DNA from 3 places in the Rhizobium sp. 10N427 genome. Region 3 is predicted to be linked to each of the others. Evidence: riboswitches for the same ligand, from Rfam matches in the RefSeq annotation. Region 3 holds a riboswitch; each other region holds the start of a gene.
What was found. Region 3 has a riboswitch for thiamine pyrophosphate ahead of thiM (hydroxyethylthiazole kinase). Riboswitches for the same ligand answer to the same signal wherever they lie in the genome.

Region 1 (5,860 bases), 240 kb from region 3:
GGCGAGCGTCACCGGTGCACCGATATTGGACGCGCGCAGGACGTCCATGCTCTCCGGAATGATGCCGAGCAGCGGAATCGAGAGGATTTCCAGCACGTCATCGACCTTCAGCATGTCGCCACGCTCGGCGCGCGTCACGTCGTAGCGGGTGAGCAGCAAGTGCTTTTCGATCCGCTCGCCGTTTTCGGCCTTGGCCGTTTTGGAGTCGAGCAGGCCGATGATGCGGTCGGAGTCGCGAACCGAGGAGACCTCGGGGTTGGTGACGACGACGGCGATATCGGCATGGCGCATGGCGAGCGTCGCGCCGCGTTCGATGCCGGCCGGGCTGTCGCAGATGATCCAGTCGAAATTGCGCTTCAGATCGTTGATGACCTGCTCGACGCCCTCGGCGGTCAGGCAATCCTTGTCGCGCGTCTGCGAGGCCGGCAGCAGGAACAGCGTTTCCAGCCGCTTGTCGCGGATCAGCGCCTGCGAGAGCTTGGCATCGCCCTGGATGACGTTGACCAGATCGTAGACGACCCGGCGTTCGGCACCCATGACGAGATCGAGATTGCGCAGGCCGACGTCGAAATCGACGACGACGACCTTTTCGTTGCGCTGCGCCAGAGCGGCGCCGAGTGCGGCCGTAGAGGTCGTCTTGCCAACGCCACCCTTGCCCGAGGTAACAACTATGACTTTACCCATATCCCCTCTCCTGTCCTAAACCATTCGTCCGTTAAATCAGCCGCGATGCGAGGATCGCGTCGTTTTCGAGCCAGAGCTGCGCAGGCTGGCCGCGCAGTTCGGCAGGCAGATCGTCTGCCGTCTTGTAGATGCCGTCGATCGCCAGCAATTCTGCTTCCAGCTTGCGGCAGAAAATCCGGGCCGACGAGTTGCCGACCGAACCTGCCAGCGCCCGGCCGCGAAGCGCGCCGTAGATGTGGATGGAGCCGCCGGCGATAATCTCGGCGCCCGAAGCGACCGATCCGATGATCGTCACGTCGCCTTCCGGGAAGATGATCGACTGGCCCGAGCGCACCGGCTCGTGCAGAACCATCGACGACAATGTGGCGCGCGTTACCTGAACGGGCGCAGTGGCCTGCACCTGCGTCTCAGCCTTCGGCGCCGGCTCCTTCGCCTGCGGCACGTCGGCGACATCGACATCCGGTGCCGGGCGGCCGCCGCTCATGCCCGGCGGCATGGTAGCGTCGAGCTGCGATGGCCGCGCGCCTTCGATGCCCATGATCCGGACGCCGCGTTCGCCAAGCGAAGCGATCATCGACTTCAGCTGAGCCCGGTCCGCCTGGAGGTCGGCGACATCGAGGACAACCGGCCTTCCCAGGAAAAAGCCTGCCGAACGCTTGGCCAGATCGTCGAGCCGGACCAGCCATTCATCGAAGGGCAGATCGGGCGTCAAAACGACCGCCAGGAACGAACGGCCTTTGATACGGATGGAGCGCGCGTCGGTTAACACATTAGCAATCTTGGTTAATTTTTGATTGCTTCGGTGTACCTGCTTCGTGGTTAACAAATAGTTAACGCGTGGCCCCGGCCACAACGTTCAGTTAACGGCCGGGGACATTTGCACGGCGCCGTGGCAGGGCCGCCACAGGGCTATTTTACCTCGACGGCAAGGTCCGCAACATCGGGCGCGGTCTTCACCAGACCCATCTCCTGCATGAAGGTCCCGAACCGCTGGTAGCGGCCGGTATCGAGCGCCGCAGGACGCTTGGCGAAGCGCGGCAGCGTGTCGAAGAATGCTGTGCGGTTCAGCTCGTCGTCGAGATTGGGGTAGGCCTTGACGAACAGCTGCCAGGCTTCCTTGGGGTGGTTGGTGATGAAGATCGAGGCCTGTTCGACGGCCGCGAGGAAACGTGGCAGCCGCGGATCGGCGATCGAATCGCGATGGGTGACGAAGATCAGCTCGTCATAGGGCGGCACGCCGTTTTCTTCTGGAAAGAACGCCTTGCCCTCATGTCCTTCGAGCTTCATCTGCGTCAGCTCGAAATTGCGGAAGCCGCCGACATTGGCATCGACCTTGCCTGCGATCAGCGATGGCGACAGGGCGAAATTGACGTTGACCAGCTCTACGTCTTCTTTCGTGAGACCGGCGTTTTCCAGCATCCGCTTCAGCATCGCGTCTTCAAAGCCGGTGACGGAAAAGCCGACCTTCTTGCCCTTCAGATCGGCAAGACTCTTGATCGGTCCATCGGCAAGCACGGTGACGGTGTTGAGCGGCGTCTCGACCAGCGTGCCGACCCGCACCAGCGGCAGTCCGGCTTCGTGGTCGAGGTAGAGGTTGGGCTGGTAATGGATGCCGATATCAGCCTGCTTGGCGGAAATCAGCCGCGGCACCGCCGAGGGATCGGCAGGCGGGATGAGCTCGACATCCAGCCCTTGCGCGGCAAACAGGCCCTTCTGCCCGGCGATGACCAGCGGTGCGTGGTCGGGGTTGACGAACCATTCCAGCATCACTGTCAGCTTGTGGTTGGCAAGCGACGGCGAAGCGAGCGCCACAAGGGCAAGGAAGGTGGCGGATATCAGACGCAGCATGTTTGCTCCATGAATGTGCAGTTTGAAAATCGTTCAGCGCGTGGTTGCCCACGGCGTCCAGCCGGAGGTGAGCCTGTCGACCACCACCCGGCAGATCAGCGTCATCGCCGCCAGCACCGCCATGGCGGCAAAGACCATGTCGGTCTGCATGCGCGCATTGGCCTGGACCATGACGAAGCCGAGGCCTGCCGACGCGCCGACCCATTCGCCGATCACGGCGCCGAGCGGCGCCAGCGGCGCAGCGATCCTCAGACCTGAAACGAGTGCCGGAACGGCAAGCGGCATCCGGATGCGGACCAGCGTCTGCCAGTGGCTGGCATTTGTCAGCGATACGGCATCGAGGATATCGCGCTCGGTCCTGCGCAGCCCGTCGGCAAAAGCCGAAGCGACGGGAAAAAAGATGATGATCGTTGCCATGGCGACCTTGGAAGCCATGCCGAAGCCGAGCCAAATGACCAGGATCGGCGCCAGCACAAAGACCGGGAAGGCCTGCAGGATCAGCACCAGCGGCCAGACCAGCGCCCCGGCGGCCGGAAAGGCCGACAGCACGAAGGCCGCCGCCGCACCTGAGATTGCTCCGCAGACGTATCCCAGCACGATCTCAAGCGCCGTCGTCAGGCTCTGCTCCAGCAGGAACAGCGGCTGCCGCACAAAGACCGAAGCGACCGACAGCGGTGAAGGCAGGATGAAATGCGCCGGCGCAAACAGCCAGATGACCACCTGCCAGATCGCAAGCAGCAAAACTGCACCATAGAGAGCGTTGAGAGGGCGCATCGTTCAGGTGTCAGTGGAAACTGAGGGGCGTGAGCGCAGCAGAACAGACATTGCGAAGCGATCTCCAGACGGCAATGGAGATCCAGGCAAAGCGAAGACGAAGGGAGATACCGGCGGCATCTTGTTCCGTTCCTACGCCGGCATGACCCGGATCAGGTTCAAGGGTCCGGCTCAGCGCCATCTCAGCATCGTCAGATGCTCCCCTCGGAATGGGCGGGAAACTGTCGCGTTTTCAAAGGACTGTCAATGGTGGATCCGCCGCCTGCGCAGCGCCCAGGCATTTGTGATCGAAAGGGCTAGAGACTTTTGGCCCAGGGCTACCTATCTAAGTGTCATGCAATTTAGGGAGACCGAATATGAAATTCGCTATTCTCACCGTTCTTGCTGCTTCGCTGGCGGGAATATCAGCCCAGGCCGCGGACCTGACACCACCGCCTGCGCCGGTTGAACCGGAGGCAATAACGCCGGTTTTCACCTGGTCGGGCCCTTATATCGGTGCCGAGGGTGGCTATAGCTGGACGACGTTCGATCCTGACGGTGCATCCAATGTCGACGCCAACGGCGGGATCCTGGGCGGCTTTGCCGGCTACAACTACCAGTTCGACAATAACTGGGTGATCGGCGTCGAAGGCGATGTCCTCCATAACTGGAACGAAGAGGACACGGCCTTTGGCTCCGTCGAGACGACATGGCAGGGCTCGGTCCGCGCCCGCGTCGGCTATGCCTTCGACAACGCCCTGCTCTACGGAACCGCCGGCTGGGCGATCGCACGGGCAGAAGGTCATCCGACCGGGGCTTCAGATGTTTCCGACACGCTGAACGGCTGGACGATCGGCGCAGGTATCGACTACGCCTTCACCCAGAACATCTTTGCCCGCGGCGAGTATCGCTATACCGACTACGGCAGCGGCAACTTCGGCGGTGCGGCGGGCGGTGATTTCGATCTGAACCAGAACACGATCATGATCGGCGTCGGCGTCAAGTTCTGAGGAGACGGAATGAAATGCGCGATCGCGGACGGCACGCCTTCACACGGCGTGACGCGAAGCTAGCCGTTTTCCAAAAGTCCGCTCTAGGTGTTCCAACATCCCCGTGGAAAACCGGAACACCGTGTTGCACTAAATTAGGACTTCGACAAAAGTCATTCCTCATGATGAGGAATGCTCACAATGCTGTCGGGTCTCGGGACAATCACCATTACGGACGAGAATTACAGCGAGCACGTGGCCTTCGAACTCGGTGAGCGTGACGGCCTGCTGTTTGGCGGCGAAGAGATCCTGCGGCGGGCACAGCGCGCCAAGAAGGTGTTTCTCTTCCTGCTGACATCGCGGCGCGAGTTGCGCATCCGCATTGCCAATGTCGAGCATTCCTGCGCCAATTTCGTCGTCATCAGCGAACCGCTTCCTGCCACCTGAGAGCGCGTGAAAAGGCCACGAGCGGGTCAGCGCTGCGTGGCCTTCATGACGCGGCCCGTGAGGCGAGCCGCGCCTCAGTTCAGATGTTCGAAGTCCGCCATGTTCTTCTCCGTCACCAGTTGGAACGGGATCCAGACCTCGCGGTCGATCTTTTCGCCCTTGATCGCCTTCAAAGCCGCATCGATCGAACCCTTGCCCTGACCCTTGGCATCCTGGAAGACCGTGACCTTCAGGTCGCCCGCCTTCATCGCCTGCAGGGCTTCCGGCGTGGCGTCGATACCGGCGACGATGATCTTCTCCGTGGATGCGCCGCCATTCTTCAATGCGGCGATGGCGCCGAGCGCCATCTCGTCGTTGTTGGCAAGAACGGCATCGAACTCCAAGCCCGATGTCAGCCAGTTGGAGACCAGATCGGCGCCGTTGACGCGGCTCCAGTTACCGACCTGCTCCTGAGCGACCTTCAGGCCGCTGCATTCAGGCGTCGCGATGACGTCATGGACGTCCTGAGTGCGCTGACGCGCGGCCTGGCTCGTCAGGTCGCCGATCATGATGACGACATTGCCTTTGCCGCCCAGAATGCGACAGACTTCCTTGGTCTGCAGCGTGCCGGATTCGGCCTCGTTTGAACCGACGAAAGCCTGTTGCTTGCCGAGTGTCGAAAGATCGGTCGGCTGAACGTTGACGTAGATCAGCGGGATGCCGGCATCCTCGGCAACCTTGCTGAGAGCCGGCGTGCCATCTGAATCGACGGGATCGACGATGATGGCCGAGACGCCGCCGGCAGCGAAATTCTTGACCTGGTCGAGCTGCTTGTTGACGTCCGTCGTCGCATCCTCGATCTGCAGCTCGACACCGACGGACTTGGCATAATCCTGCATGCCGTTGACGATCAGCGTCTGAAAATTGTTGGTGAGCGTCCCCATCGAAACACCGATACGATCGGCCGCGTGCGCCTGCCCAGCAAGCACCAGGGCAACCGCGCTGGTGGTCAGCAATTTCAGCATTTTCTCTCCTCCCAGAGATAAGGCGGCGCCAGCCGGCCGCAGGAAAACGTTAGCCGGGGAAGATCGCGCGGTCCGCGGAAAAATTGATGAAAATCCCTCATTTGCAGGGATCCGGACAGCAAAAGGCCCGGCGGA
Region 2 (5,860 bases), on a different contig from region 3:
TTGCCGAGCTTGTGCTGTTCCAGCTCCTCGGCCTCCAGCACCTGATCGCGCCAGACTTCGAAATGCCCGAAGCCACGATCCAGACGCCGCGACGTGCCGCGATCGAGCCAAACGGTGGCCGTCGAGACCTTTTCGAGGAAGCGTCGGTCATGCGAAATCAGCACGAGGGCGCTGCGCGTCTTCTGCAGCTCGCCTTCCAGCCATTCGATGGTCGGCAGGTCGAGATGGTTGGTCGGCTCGTCGAGCAGCAGGATATCCGGCTCCGGCGCCATGACGCGGGCAAGTGCTGCGCGGCGGGCTTCGCCGCCAGAAAGGTTCTTCGGGTCTTCCTCGCCGGTGAGGCCGAGATGCGACAGAAGATAGGTGACACGATAGGGATCGTCGCCCGGCCCAAGCCCGGCCTCGGCATAGGCCTGCACCGTTGCAAAACTTCCGAAATCAGGCGCTTGCTCAAGATACCGGACCGTCGAGGAGGGATGACGGAACACCTCGCCGGATTGCGCTTCGGCGATGCCGGCAGCGATCTTCAGCAGCGTCGACTTGCCGGAACCGTTGCGGCCGACGAGGCAGATCTTGTCGCCGGGCTCCACCTGCAGGCTTGCGCCCGCCAGCAACGGCGCGCCGCCGAAGCTCAGAAAGATGTCGTCCAGTTTGAGAATGGGAGGCGCCAAGGATCAGACTCCGGAAAGGTCATAGGGGCGGGCAAGGACGATCGCGCGGCCACTGCCGAGCGTGAACCGAACCTTGCCTTCTGCCACATTGGAAATGGTACGCGACGAGCCGAACGGCAAATGGAAATCCGAGAGCGGATAGCGCGCGTTTTCGATGAAGAGACCGCGCAATTCGCTGAAACCGGGAACCGAGAACAGGCTGTTCTTCGGCAGGTCGAGCTCGATGGAACCTGAAAGAAGCGGAACCGCTTCCTCCAGCCCCGAAGTGAGCAACAGGTCGATGCCCTGTTCGGCGAGGCTGACGGCATAAAGGAGATGCTGAAGCGCATGATCGGACCGTTCCCCCGCCAGCGCACCGGCAAGGATCAGCCGTTTCGCACCGCGGGCTATCGCTTCCGAAACGGCGATCTCACCATCCGTCGAGGCTTTGGCCGCGGGATAGGGCTGCTTCGGCACACCCGGAAACGCACCTTCGAGATCCGGTGCGGTGGAATCGAAATCGCCCACCCAGAGCTCCGGCACGACGCCGAGCTCTGCCGCATGGCGCATGCCGCCATCGGCCGCGATGAACCGGCTGCCGGCAATCGCACTGCGCAGCCGCTCTGTCGGCGTCAGCTCGCCGCCGAGCAGGATCGTGAAGGTCGTCTGGGTCATGGGCAATGCCCATAGCGCAAAGCAGGGGTCGAGGGAAAGGGGCGGGGCTTAACCGGGAGTGCCCTTATCGCGCCGTTCGAAGGCTTTTTCATAACCGTCGATGAAGCGCTCATAGAGTGCTGCGAAGGCATCGACGTCCGTGTCGCTCCAGCCGTCGAGGATTTCGGTGATCAACGACAGCTTCTGCGCCCGGATTTCCGACAGCAACCGCTGGCCGATCGGTGTCATCACCACGACGATGCGCCGCGCATCGGCCTGCGATGCTTCACGGCGAAGAATGTTACGGCTGACCATGTCGGCGACCACGCGGCTGGCGCGAGACGGATCGATCCGCAGCATTTCTGCAATCATCCCGACCGTCACTTCATCGGCCGGCTGCGCACGGCGCACGGCGTCAAGAACATCGAGGTGCGAGAGTTCGAGATCCGGCGCCACGCTCTGGATTGCCAGACGCCCGATCAGCCGGCGCCCGGTCATCAGCTTCATGCGTGTCATGCTCTGGCCGATGCTGGAAACGCTTTCGTTCTCCAGTGACAGCGGATCAAGCTCGTGAATGCGGGCGGGTTTCTCGTTCATGCGCCGAGCATAACAGAAGGCTTGCGCGAAGGAAATATGCCTGCGTCATTCTGGTGTCATTGACATTTATATGCTTTTGTCACATAAATTGGCGATCAAGATTGGAACTGTCTTCATGGATATGCAGCTTGCCTCCCAGCCGCTCGTGACGGATCCCCGCCGCAGGCTTATTCTCTTCCTGTTTCTGATGACCGCGATGTTCATGGCAACGCTGGACAATCAGATCGTCTCGACGGCGCTGCCGACCATCGTCGGCGAATTCGGCCACCTCGAACGCTTCGGCTGGATCGGCTCCGCCTATCTGCTGTCGCTGAGCGCCGTCATGCCCGTCTATGGCAAGCTCGGTGACCTCTTCGGCCGCAAATACGTGATGATGACCGCAATCGCGATCTTCACCGTCGGCTCCGCCGTTTGTGGTCTCGCCGTCTCGATGAACACGCTGATCGCCGCCCGCGTGCTCCAGGGCCTGGGCGGCGGCGGCATCATGGTATCGATCTTCGCCGTCAATGCCGATCTCTTCGAGCCGCGCGAACGAGCCCGCTACCAGAGCTATTCCAGCCTGGTGCTGATGGCCTCGAGCGCCATCGGCCCCGTTCTCGGCGGCATGATGAGCGATCTCTTCGGCTGGCGCTCGATCTTCYTCGTCAACGTCCCGATCGGTTTCCTTGTCTTGATCGGCCTCGCGCTGATGCTACCCTACCGCAAACCGCACCGCCGTCCGAAGATCGACTATGCCGGCGCCCTTCTGCTGGCGATGACGACGACGAGCATCGTGCTGATGGCCGATGGCAGCGAACTGTTCGGCTCGATCCTGGCGCCGCAGAGCCTGGGGATCATCGGTATCGGCGCGCTTTGCGCCATCGCCTGGGTCTTCGTCGAGCGCCGCGCCGCCGAACCGATCGTGCCGCTGTCGCTGTTCCGCAACCCGACCTTCCCGCTTTTCCTGATCATGTCGATTACCGGCGGTGGCATCGCTATCGGCATGGCCAATTACTTCGCGCTGTTCCTGCAGACGACCACGGGCCTGTCGCCCTCGCATGCCGGCCTGCTCTTCGTCATGTTGACCGGCGGCCTCGTCTGCGGCTCGCTCTTTGCCGGGCGCATGATCTCGCGCACCGGACGCTACAAGCCCTTCGCCATCGCCAGCCTCTCCTGCAGCGCTGTGGCCTTTGCACTCCTGACGCAGGTCCATGCCGGTACGCCGCTGCCGATTATAGGCTTGCTGATGATGCTGCACGGCATCGGCATCGGTCTGTCGCAGCAGGTGCCTGTGATCGGCGTCCAGAACGCCGCTCCGGCGCGTGACGTCGGCGCCGCCACCGGCTCCGTCACGTTGTCACGCATGGGTGGCGCATCGATCGCCATCTCGATTTATGGCGCCATCATCGGCTCGCAGCTTGCAAAAGTCGGCGTCTCCATTCCGGGCGTTGCCGATATCGAGCAGCTGACGCCAAAGATGATGGCAGCCCTCCCGGAAGCCAGCCGCCAGGCTGTCGCCGATGCCTATGCCAGCGCCTTCACGCCGCTATTCATGACCTCCTGCGCCTTTGCTTTGATTGGATTGATTGCAGCGCTTTCGCTGAAACCGGTCCAGTTGCCGCGCCACGGCGAGACCAAGAACGCGGCCGCGGCGGCCGAAGCCGCCGAGTAAAAGCAAGGGCGCGCTGCGCCCTTGTCATAAAGCCTTCATCGCTATACATCTGCCAACGCTCTAACGGGGTGCCCTGTATCCGCAAGGATATCTGGCTGAGAGGCTTTCAAGCCAACCCGCGGAACCTGATCCGGCTAACACCGGCGGAGGGATTAGACGCGTGACACCAGGCACCGCCCTTTTCCCCATGACACAACTTTTTAGGAGGAGGCGCGCCATGCCCGGCCGCAAACCATTGATCGCATCATTCGCCACGGCTTTCCTTGCCGCAACCGTCACTCTGTCGCAGGCGCAGGCCGCGGACAAGACGCTGACGGTCTACACCTACGAGAGCTTCACCTCGGAATGGGGCCCCGGCCCCAAGGTCAAGGAAGCCTTCGAGAAGACCTGCGCCTGCACGGTCAATTTCGTCAGCGTCGCCGATGGCGTGGCGCTTCTCTCCCGCCTCAAGCTCGAAGGCGCCTCGACCAAGGCCGACGTCGTGCTCGGCATCGATACCAACCTGATCACCGAAGCCAAGGATACCGGCCTGTTCGACGTAAGCGGCGTCGATACCAGCGCTCTCAAGGTGCCCGGCGACTTCAAGGACGATGTCTTCGTTCCCTATGACTACGGCCACTTCGCCATCATCTACGACACGCAGACCATCAAGAACCCGCCGAAAAGCATGCAGGAACTGGTCGATGGCGACCCATCGCAAAAGATCGTCATCGAGGATCCGCGCACCTCGACGCCCGGCCTTGGCCTGCTGCTCTGGGTGAAGTCCGTCTATGGCGACAAGGCGCCCGAAGCATGGACGAAGCTCAAGAGCCGCATCCTGACGGTGACGCCCGGCTGGTCTGAAGCCTATGGCCTGTTCACCAAGGGCGAGGCGCCGATGGTACTGTCCTACACGACCTCACCAGCCTATCACATGGTCGCCGAGAATACCGATCGCTATCAGGCCGCCGCTTTCTCCGAAGGTCACTATATCCAGATCGAGGTCGCCGGCCTGCTTAAGAACGCTCCTGACAAGGATCTTGCTCGTGACTTCCTGAAATTCATGGTCACACCGGGTTTCCAGGACACGATCCCGACCAACAACTGGATGATGCCTGTTGCGGCCACCTCCACGCCGCTGCCGGATGCCTTCGGCAAGCTGGTCAATCCGTCCAAGACCTTCCTGATGAGCCCGGATGAAGTCGCCAAAAAACGCAAGGCGTGGATCGACGAGTGGCTGGCAGCCATGAGCATGAACTGATGCTGCAGACGGCGGCGGAGCGGCGAAATGCGCTGGTGGGAGGGGCAATCGGCATCGCCGCCATCCTGCTTTTCATCGGCATCGCCGCCATCTCGCTTGCTGCCTCCGGCGGCAGCAATGCGTTCGCCGGCATCATCTCGGATTCCTACATTCTCCGCGTCCTTCGCTTCACGCTGCTGCAAGCCGTCCTTTCGACCTTGCTCTCCGTTATCCTGGCTCTGCCCGTCGCGCGGGCACTTGCCCGGCAACCTAACTTTCCTGGCCGTATTTGGATCATCCGGTTGATGGCCGTGCCGATGGGACTGCCCGTTCTGATCGGCGCGCTTGGGTTGATCGGCATTTGGGGACGGCAGGGCGTGCTCAATACCGCATTGCTCAAGCTCGGCCTGTCCGAACCCGTCACCATCTACGGACTGACCGGCATCTTGCTCGCCCACGTCTTCTTCAATCTGCCTTTGGCATGCCGACTGATGCTCGCCGGTCTGGAGAGACTGCCCTCCGAATACTGGCTGATGGCAAGCAATCTCGACATGCGCCCGCGCGCCGTTTTCCGCTTCATCGAATGGCCGGCGATCCGCGGCCTGATCCCCGGCATTTCTGGGCTGATCTTCATGCTCTGCGCCACCAGTTTCACGCTGGTACTGACGCTTGGCGGCGGACCAGCGGCAACGACGATCGAGGTGGCGATCTACCAGTCGCTGCGTTTCGATTTCGACCCGGGCCGAGCGGTAGCTCTGTCCTTGCTGCAGATTGCCCTGACCGGCCTCATCCTCGGCGCCATGTCGTTTCTCCCCGCCAGCCGTGATGAAGGGCTGACCGCCGGACGCCACTCCATGCGTTTCGATGGCAGAATGCCAATGGCAAAACTGTCAGATGGCCTGCTCCTCGCTCTCGCCACGGCTTTTCTAATCTCGCCATTGCTCTCCGTGTTGGTAGCCGGCCTGAGAGCCGACCTCCCGAAGCTGGTCGGCGAGCCGGTCTTCTGGCAGGCCGCAGCGATGAGCTGCGGCATATCCCTTTCCGCCGCCACATTGGCCCTTGTCGTGTCAGCAGCCCTGATCCGCGCCC
Region 3 (5,860 bases):
TCAGTGAAGGCCGGATGACCGGTCACGGTCTGCGCGAGGTCGAGGCCGCCAAGGCCGACGGCCGCTGGGACCGTGCCTATGGCAGCGGCAAGAACATGAAGATCCCCGACGATCTGCAGGCGGCGATCGATGCCGAGCCGGAGGCGAGGGACATGCTGGCAAAGCTCAGCGAGCAGAACCGTTTCGCGCTGGCATTCCGCATGCACAAGATCAAGACCGAAGCCGGCCGGAGGCGGAATATCGAGAGCTTCGTCGCCATGCTCAAAAAGGGCGAGACGATCTATCCGCAGGGAAAAAAGCAGAAGGGTTGAGACCGGCGGCTTTTTCGCCGGTCCCGGTGTCTCACAGGTCCGGCTCGTTCCACAAGGCGTGAAAGTGATGGACGGGGCCGTGACCTGAGCCGACGCCGAGTTGACCTGCCGCCGCCACCGCATCGGCGAGGTATCGCTTGGCGATGGCAACGGCGGCTTCCGGCGATTTGCCCTTGGCGAGCTCTGCGGCAAGAGCGCTGGAAAGAGTGCATCCGGTACCATGGGTGTTCTTCGTCGGAACCCGCGGTGCCTCGAACCAGGTGATGTGATCGGCGCTCGCCAGCACATCGGGACTGTCGTTGCCGCCGAGATGGCCGCCCTTGAGGAGAACCATTCCAGGGCCGAGCGTCAGCAGCTTGCGCGCCTGATCCTGCATCTGCTCGCGGCTTTCGGCATGGCCTTCACCGAGCAGCGCTGCCGCCTCCGGCAAGTTCGGGGTCAGCATCGTTGCGAGCGGCAGGAGACGCGTGGTTAGCGCGCCGATCGCAGCAATGTCGAGGAGGGTGGCGCCGCCCTTGGCGATCATGACGGGATCGAGCACGATGGGAATACCGCGATGCGGCTGCAGGGCATCGGCGACCGCCTCGGCAATCGCGGCATTGGCGATCATGCCGATCTTGACGGCATCGACGCGCACATCGGCGAAAACCATGCGGATTTGCTCAGCGACAAACGCCGGAGAGACCGTCTGCACGGCAGAAACGCCCGTCGTGTTCTGTGCGGTCAGCGCCGTCAGCACGGCCATGCCATAGGTGCCACGCGCCGAGAAAGCCTTGAGATCGGTCTGGATGCCGGCGCCGCCCGAGGGGTCGGACCCGGCAATCGAGAGGACGTTACGGATCATGAGCGTGCCTTTCTGATGCTGGCTGCGATGGCTGCGGTCGCCGCCTGCGGATCGGGCTGGCCGCAGATCGCCGAGACGACCGCAAGGCCCTCGGCGCCGGTGGCAAGCACCGGGCCGACATGCTCGGCCTTCAGCCCGCCGATCGCTACGGAGCGAACCGGGCAGGCACGAACGAGATCGGCCAGACCTGTCAGGCCGATCGGTTGCTTATGGTCAGGCTTCGTCGCGGTGGCAAAGACCGGGCCGATTCCGGCATAATCGACGATGGCGGGATCCACCGCGGCGGCAAGCGCCGCCGTCTCGACCGACAGGCCGAGGATCATGTCCGGCCCGATCTTCCGGCGAGCTTCAATCGCGCCGAGATCATCTTGGCCGATATGCAATCCGTCGGCACCGAGCGCGATCGCCGCCTCGACATCGTCGTTGACGATGAGCAGCGCGTTGCTGCCCGTGAGCACATGCTGCAAAGCCCGGCCGGTTTCGATCATTTGCCGGGTGTCCGCCGTCTTGTCGCGCAGTTGCACGATGGTCGCCCCGCCGGCAACGGCGGCACGCGCGGTTTCGACAAGCCCGTATCCGGCACAGAGATGCGGATCGAGGACGAGATAGAGGGAAAGATCGAAGGTCTTCACGCCGGGCTGATCCTTGCCGCCTGGTCGAGGCCCGGACCGTCGAGTGCCGCGAGCGCATCAAGGAAACGCCAGGAGAAGGAGCCGGGGCCTTTCGCTTCCAGCGCTGCCTGTTCGCCGGCGACGGCAAACATTGCCAGCGCTGCGACTGTCGCATCGAAAGTCTCCTCGGGCGCAATCGCGGCAAAGGCGCCGGTCAGGCAGGTCAGCGAGCAGCCGAGCGCGGTGATCTGCGGCATGAGGGCCGAGCCGCCGGCGATCCTGACAGCACGCGCGCCATCGGTGACGAAATCGATCGGACCGGTGACCGCAACGGCAGCACCATACTGGGCGGCAATGCTGCGGGCGGCACCTTCCGCCTGCTCGACGGGATCGCGGCTGTCGACGCCCTGGCCGCGGCTTTCGCTGCCGGCAAGCGCGATGATCTCGGAAGCATTACCGCGGATGATTGCCGGATTGAGATCGAGCAGCGCCGCAACGCTCTCCCGGCGGTAGCCCGTCGCGTAATGGGCGACCGGATCCAGCACCCAGGGCTTGCCGTTGCGGGCAGCGGCCTTCGCCGCCTGTTTCATGCCGCTCACCCAGGCGGGCGACAGCGTGCCGATATTGATCGTCAATGCCCCGGATATCGCCGCGAATTCACCGGCTTCCTCTTCGGCATGCACCATGGCGGGCGAGGCGCCCGCGGCCAACACGACATTGGCGGCGATGTTCATCGCGACATAGTTGGTGATGCAGTGAACGAGCGGCGGCGCGGCGCGCAGCGCGGTCAGCAATTGTCCGGGTGATCTCGAAGTCGTCATCTTGCGTCCCTTGTGGGGCGGGGCAAGACGCCGGAGGCCGGACGAACGAAAGCGAAGGGCCTCGAGCGACTCCCTCCGCCAGCATTATCTGGTTCAGGTTCAAAGGGTACTTCTCAGCCCGCCTTCCGGCGAACGCCCCTGTCTCTCAACGCCTTCGTCATCGCAAATTATCGGCGGCTTGTCACGCCCTATCAGTTCAGCCGGGCCTCGCCGCTGACGATACGCTGCTCGCCTTCATCGAAGAGATGAACGGCATCATGAATGGGCGCAACCTTCAGGACATCGCCGGGCGCTGCTCTGATCCGCTCGCGGAAGACGCAGCTGATGGTCTGCGTACCGAGTCTGGCGATGACGAGGGTTTCCGATCCCGTCGGCTCAACGACGACAGTGGTGATCTCGATGCCACCGGGGTCGAGCCGGAGATGTTCGGGGCGGATGCCGTAGGTTACGGCATCGCCCGGACGGCGGTCGCTTGGGAGGATGATGCCGTCTTCGGTGCGGAAACCCACATCCGTCATGCTGCCCTTGATGAAGTTCATGGCGGGCGAGCCGATGAAGCCCGCGACGAACAGGTTGTTGGGCCGGTCGTAGAGATCGAGCGGAGAACCGGACTGCTCGATGCGGCCGTCCTTCATGACGACGATCTTGTCGGCCATGGTCATGGCCTCGATCTGGTCGTGGGTGACGTAGATCGTCGTCGTCTGCAGCCGCTGGTGCAGTTCCTTGATCTCCGAGCGCATCTGGACGCGCAGCTTGGCATCGAGATTGGAGAGCGGTTCGTCGAAGAGGAAGACGGCCGGGTCGCGCACGATTGCCCGGCCCATGGCAACACGCTGGCGCTGGCCGCCGGAGAGCTGTTTCGGATAGCGTTCGAGCAGGCTTTCGAGGCCGAGAATCTTGGCGGCATTGCCGACGCGCTTGTCTATCTCCTCTCGCGGCATACGCTTCAGCCGCAGCGAGAAGCCCATGTTCTTGGCAACCGTCATATGCGGATAGAGCGCATAGTTCTGGAACACCATGGCGATGTCCCGGTCCTTCGGTGCCAGCTCGTTGACGATGTGCTTGCCGATCTGGATCTCACCGCGGGTAATGCCCTCGAGGCCGGCGATCATCCTGAGCAGCGTCGATTTTCCGCAGCCGGACGGTCCGACGAGAACCACGAACTCGCCGTCGCGGATATCGACCGATACGCCCTTGATGGCCTTGAACGCGCCATAGTCCTTGCGGGCATTATTCACGGAAACATGAGCCATTGTCGTCCTCCCCAGGCCGCGATCAGAGCGTGTTCAAGGTGTTTCTGAGAAAGCCGAGGCCGACGCGCTCGCCCTCCTTGCGGGCCTCCAGGTCCTTGCCCGGCCAGCCGTAGGCGGCATCCTCATGCTCGATCGAGATCGTGCCGTCGAAACCGTAGCTCACGGCCTGGCGCAGGAATTTCGTCCAGTCAAGAAGGCCGAGGCCGGGCAGCTTGTATTGCCACCAGCCCTTGCCGTGATAGCCGACGGCCTGCTGTACGGCGGGATCGATCGCGGTGTCCTTGGCATGGAGGATGGCAATGCGGTCCTTGACGTCCTCGAGCGCCTTATAGGGATCGACGCCGATGCGCAGGAAGTGCGAGGGGTCGAATTCCAGCCCGAAGCGGCGGTCTGGAATGCGCTTGAACAGCTCGTCGTAGCCCCTCGGCGTCGTGCCGACGAAATTGTCCTTCGGCCCTGGCCAGTTTTCGATCGCGAAGATCAGGCCGCTCGATGCCGTCTCGGCAATCAGGCCGTTGGTGTAGGCGGCGAAGTCGTCATAATTGGCCTCGTCGCTGGCTTCATCGTTGCGTCCCGGGAAGATCACAAAGATCGGCACACCAGCCTCGCCGATCGCCTGGGCGAATTCCGAGGTGCGCGAGCGCAGATCCTTGCGCTTGGCATTGTCGGCGTCGAGCTGGTTGCCGAAATAGGTGATGGAGGAGACGTAGAGATTGCGCTCGCGAGCGAGTGCCACGGCAGAGCGGACCTTGTCGGGCGTCTTGATATGCCCGCCGACATCGATCTCGATGGCATCGAAACCGGCGGAGGCCGCGAAATCGACCACTTCTTCCAGCGGCCGGTCGTTGAACGTCGACGTATAGAAACCGATCTTCATCAAAATCCTCCCAGGCGCCGCCGCGGCGGCTGTTCTAGTTGTTCAGGCGATCCATGTATTTCAGGGGTGAACGCGTGCGTTGAACCTCATCTGACGACGCTAGCATCAGCGCTGCCGCCATTGGCATGGCCGCAGCACCGATCGCCGAAGCATCGTCGCCAAGCGAGGCGCGGTGAAGCGACGGCAAAGCGGCGTCGGCGGCATCGAGATGCTCATGTACATAGCGCAGCAGCTCGTCGATCATGCGGATCGGCAGCCGCCCGCCGACCAGGATGGCGTCGGGATCGATGATCATGCCGATATGCCGGACAGCGACGGCCAAATGGGCGCTCATCTCCCGCAGCCATTGCGAGACCAGCCGCTTTCCGCGCGTATCGAGCGTCAGTAGATCCTGCGGTACGCTGACCTTGATGCCGTGTTCCGCGAGGAACTCGTAAAGGCAGAACAGGGAAAAGATCTCGCCGAGCAGCCGCACCTTCTGCGCCCGCTCGTCCTTACCGTCGGCAATCGGCAGCCAGCCGATTTCGCCGCTAAGGCCCATGGCGCCGCGGTGGCCATTGCCATCCAGCACCAGTCCGCCGCCGGGGCAGGCATTTATGGCGATGTAGAGGAAGCTGCGGCTTTCGGCGCCGAGCCCATAGTCGAGTTCGGCCAGTGCCGCGGCATTGGTTTCGTTCTCGATGAAGACGGGGTGCTGCGTCAGGCCTTCGATCGCGGTGCGCACGTCGAATTCCAGCCATTCGGAATAGTCGGCCGGCTTGCCTGGAAAGGATATTTCGCCCAGCCAGTCCGGCATGGCGAGACCGATACCGGCCAGATGAGCGTCGTCGATCAGGCGGCTGCGCTGAAAATGTGATATCGCGTCGGCCGACAGCTGCATGAATTCGGCAGGCAGAATGTAGCGCTTTTCGTGATGCACGCGGGCACGCACATTGCCGACCGCGTCGACGGCAAGGATGGTCAGGTGATCGCGGTCGATATTGATGCCGATGGCGAAGAACGCGTCCGGATTGATCTCGAGCTCGATGGCGGGCTGTCCGCGCAAACCGTGGCGGCGCCGAGCCTCGATGATCAGGCCCTCGTCCAGCAGCCGGTCGACGATGCGGGCGATGGCCGGCTTGGTGAAGCCGGTCTGTCTTGCAA

Region 1: linked by a shared signal. The riboswitch ahead of AC1DIJ_RS01695 (ABC transporter permease) and the one ahead of thiM (hydroxyethylthiazole kinase) in region 3 are both predicted to bind thiamine pyrophosphate.
Region 2: linked by a shared signal. The riboswitch ahead of thiB (thiamine ABC transporter substrate binding subunit) and the one ahead of thiM (hydroxyethylthiazole kinase) in region 3 are both predicted to bind thiamine pyrophosphate.

Annotation. Positions count from the first base shown of each region.
Region 1 covers NZ_JBFTID010000001.1:382,070-387,929, forward strand. Annotated here, with positions in the region: gene minD (septum site-determining protein MinD) at 1-684, opposite strand, end outside; gene minC (septum site-determining protein MinC) at 716-1,462, opposite strand; gene AC1DIJ_RS01690 (ABC transporter substrate-binding protein) at 1,594-2,532, opposite strand; gene AC1DIJ_RS01695 (ABC transporter permease) at 2,566-3,306, opposite strand; TPP riboswitch at 3,419-3,521, opposite strand; gene AC1DIJ_RS01700 (outer membrane protein) at 3,663-4,295, shown strand; gene AC1DIJ_RS01705 (hypothetical protein) at 4,476-4,721, shown strand; gene AC1DIJ_RS01710 (sugar ABC transporter substrate-binding protein) at 4,796-5,725, opposite strand.
Region 2 covers NZ_JBFTID010000003.1:198,194-204,053, reverse strand. Annotated here, with positions in the region: gene AC1DIJ_RS08435 (ABC-F family ATP-binding cassette domain-containing protein) at 1-671, opposite strand, end outside; gene AC1DIJ_RS08430 (thiamine diphosphokinase) at 675-1,325, opposite strand; gene AC1DIJ_RS08425 (MarR family winged helix-turn-helix transcriptional regulator) at 1,374-1,901, opposite strand; gene AC1DIJ_RS08420 (MDR family MFS transporter) at 2,017-3,552, shown strand; TPP riboswitch at 3,607-3,721, shown strand; gene thiB (thiamine ABC transporter substrate binding subunit) at 3,770-4,792, shown strand; gene thiP (thiamine/thiamine pyrophosphate ABC transporter permease ThiP) at 4,792-5,860, shown strand, end outside.
Region 3 covers NZ_JBFTID010000001.1:145,475-151,334, reverse strand. Annotated here, with positions in the region: gene AC1DIJ_RS00585 (YdeI/OmpD-associated family protein) at 1-311, shown strand, start outside; gene thiD (bifunctional hydroxymethylpyrimidine kinase/phosphomethylpyrimidine kinase) at 343-1,155, opposite strand; gene thiE (thiamine phosphate synthase) at 1,152-1,787, opposite strand; gene thiM (hydroxyethylthiazole kinase) at 1,784-2,587, opposite strand; TPP riboswitch at 2,641-2,737, opposite strand; gene AC1DIJ_RS00565 (sn-glycerol-3-phosphate ABC transporter ATP-binding protein UgpC) at 2,779-3,840, opposite strand; gene AC1DIJ_RS00560 (sugar phosphate isomerase/epimerase family protein) at 3,863-4,717, opposite strand; gene AC1DIJ_RS00555 (ROK family transcriptional regulator) at 4,752-5,860, opposite strand, start outside.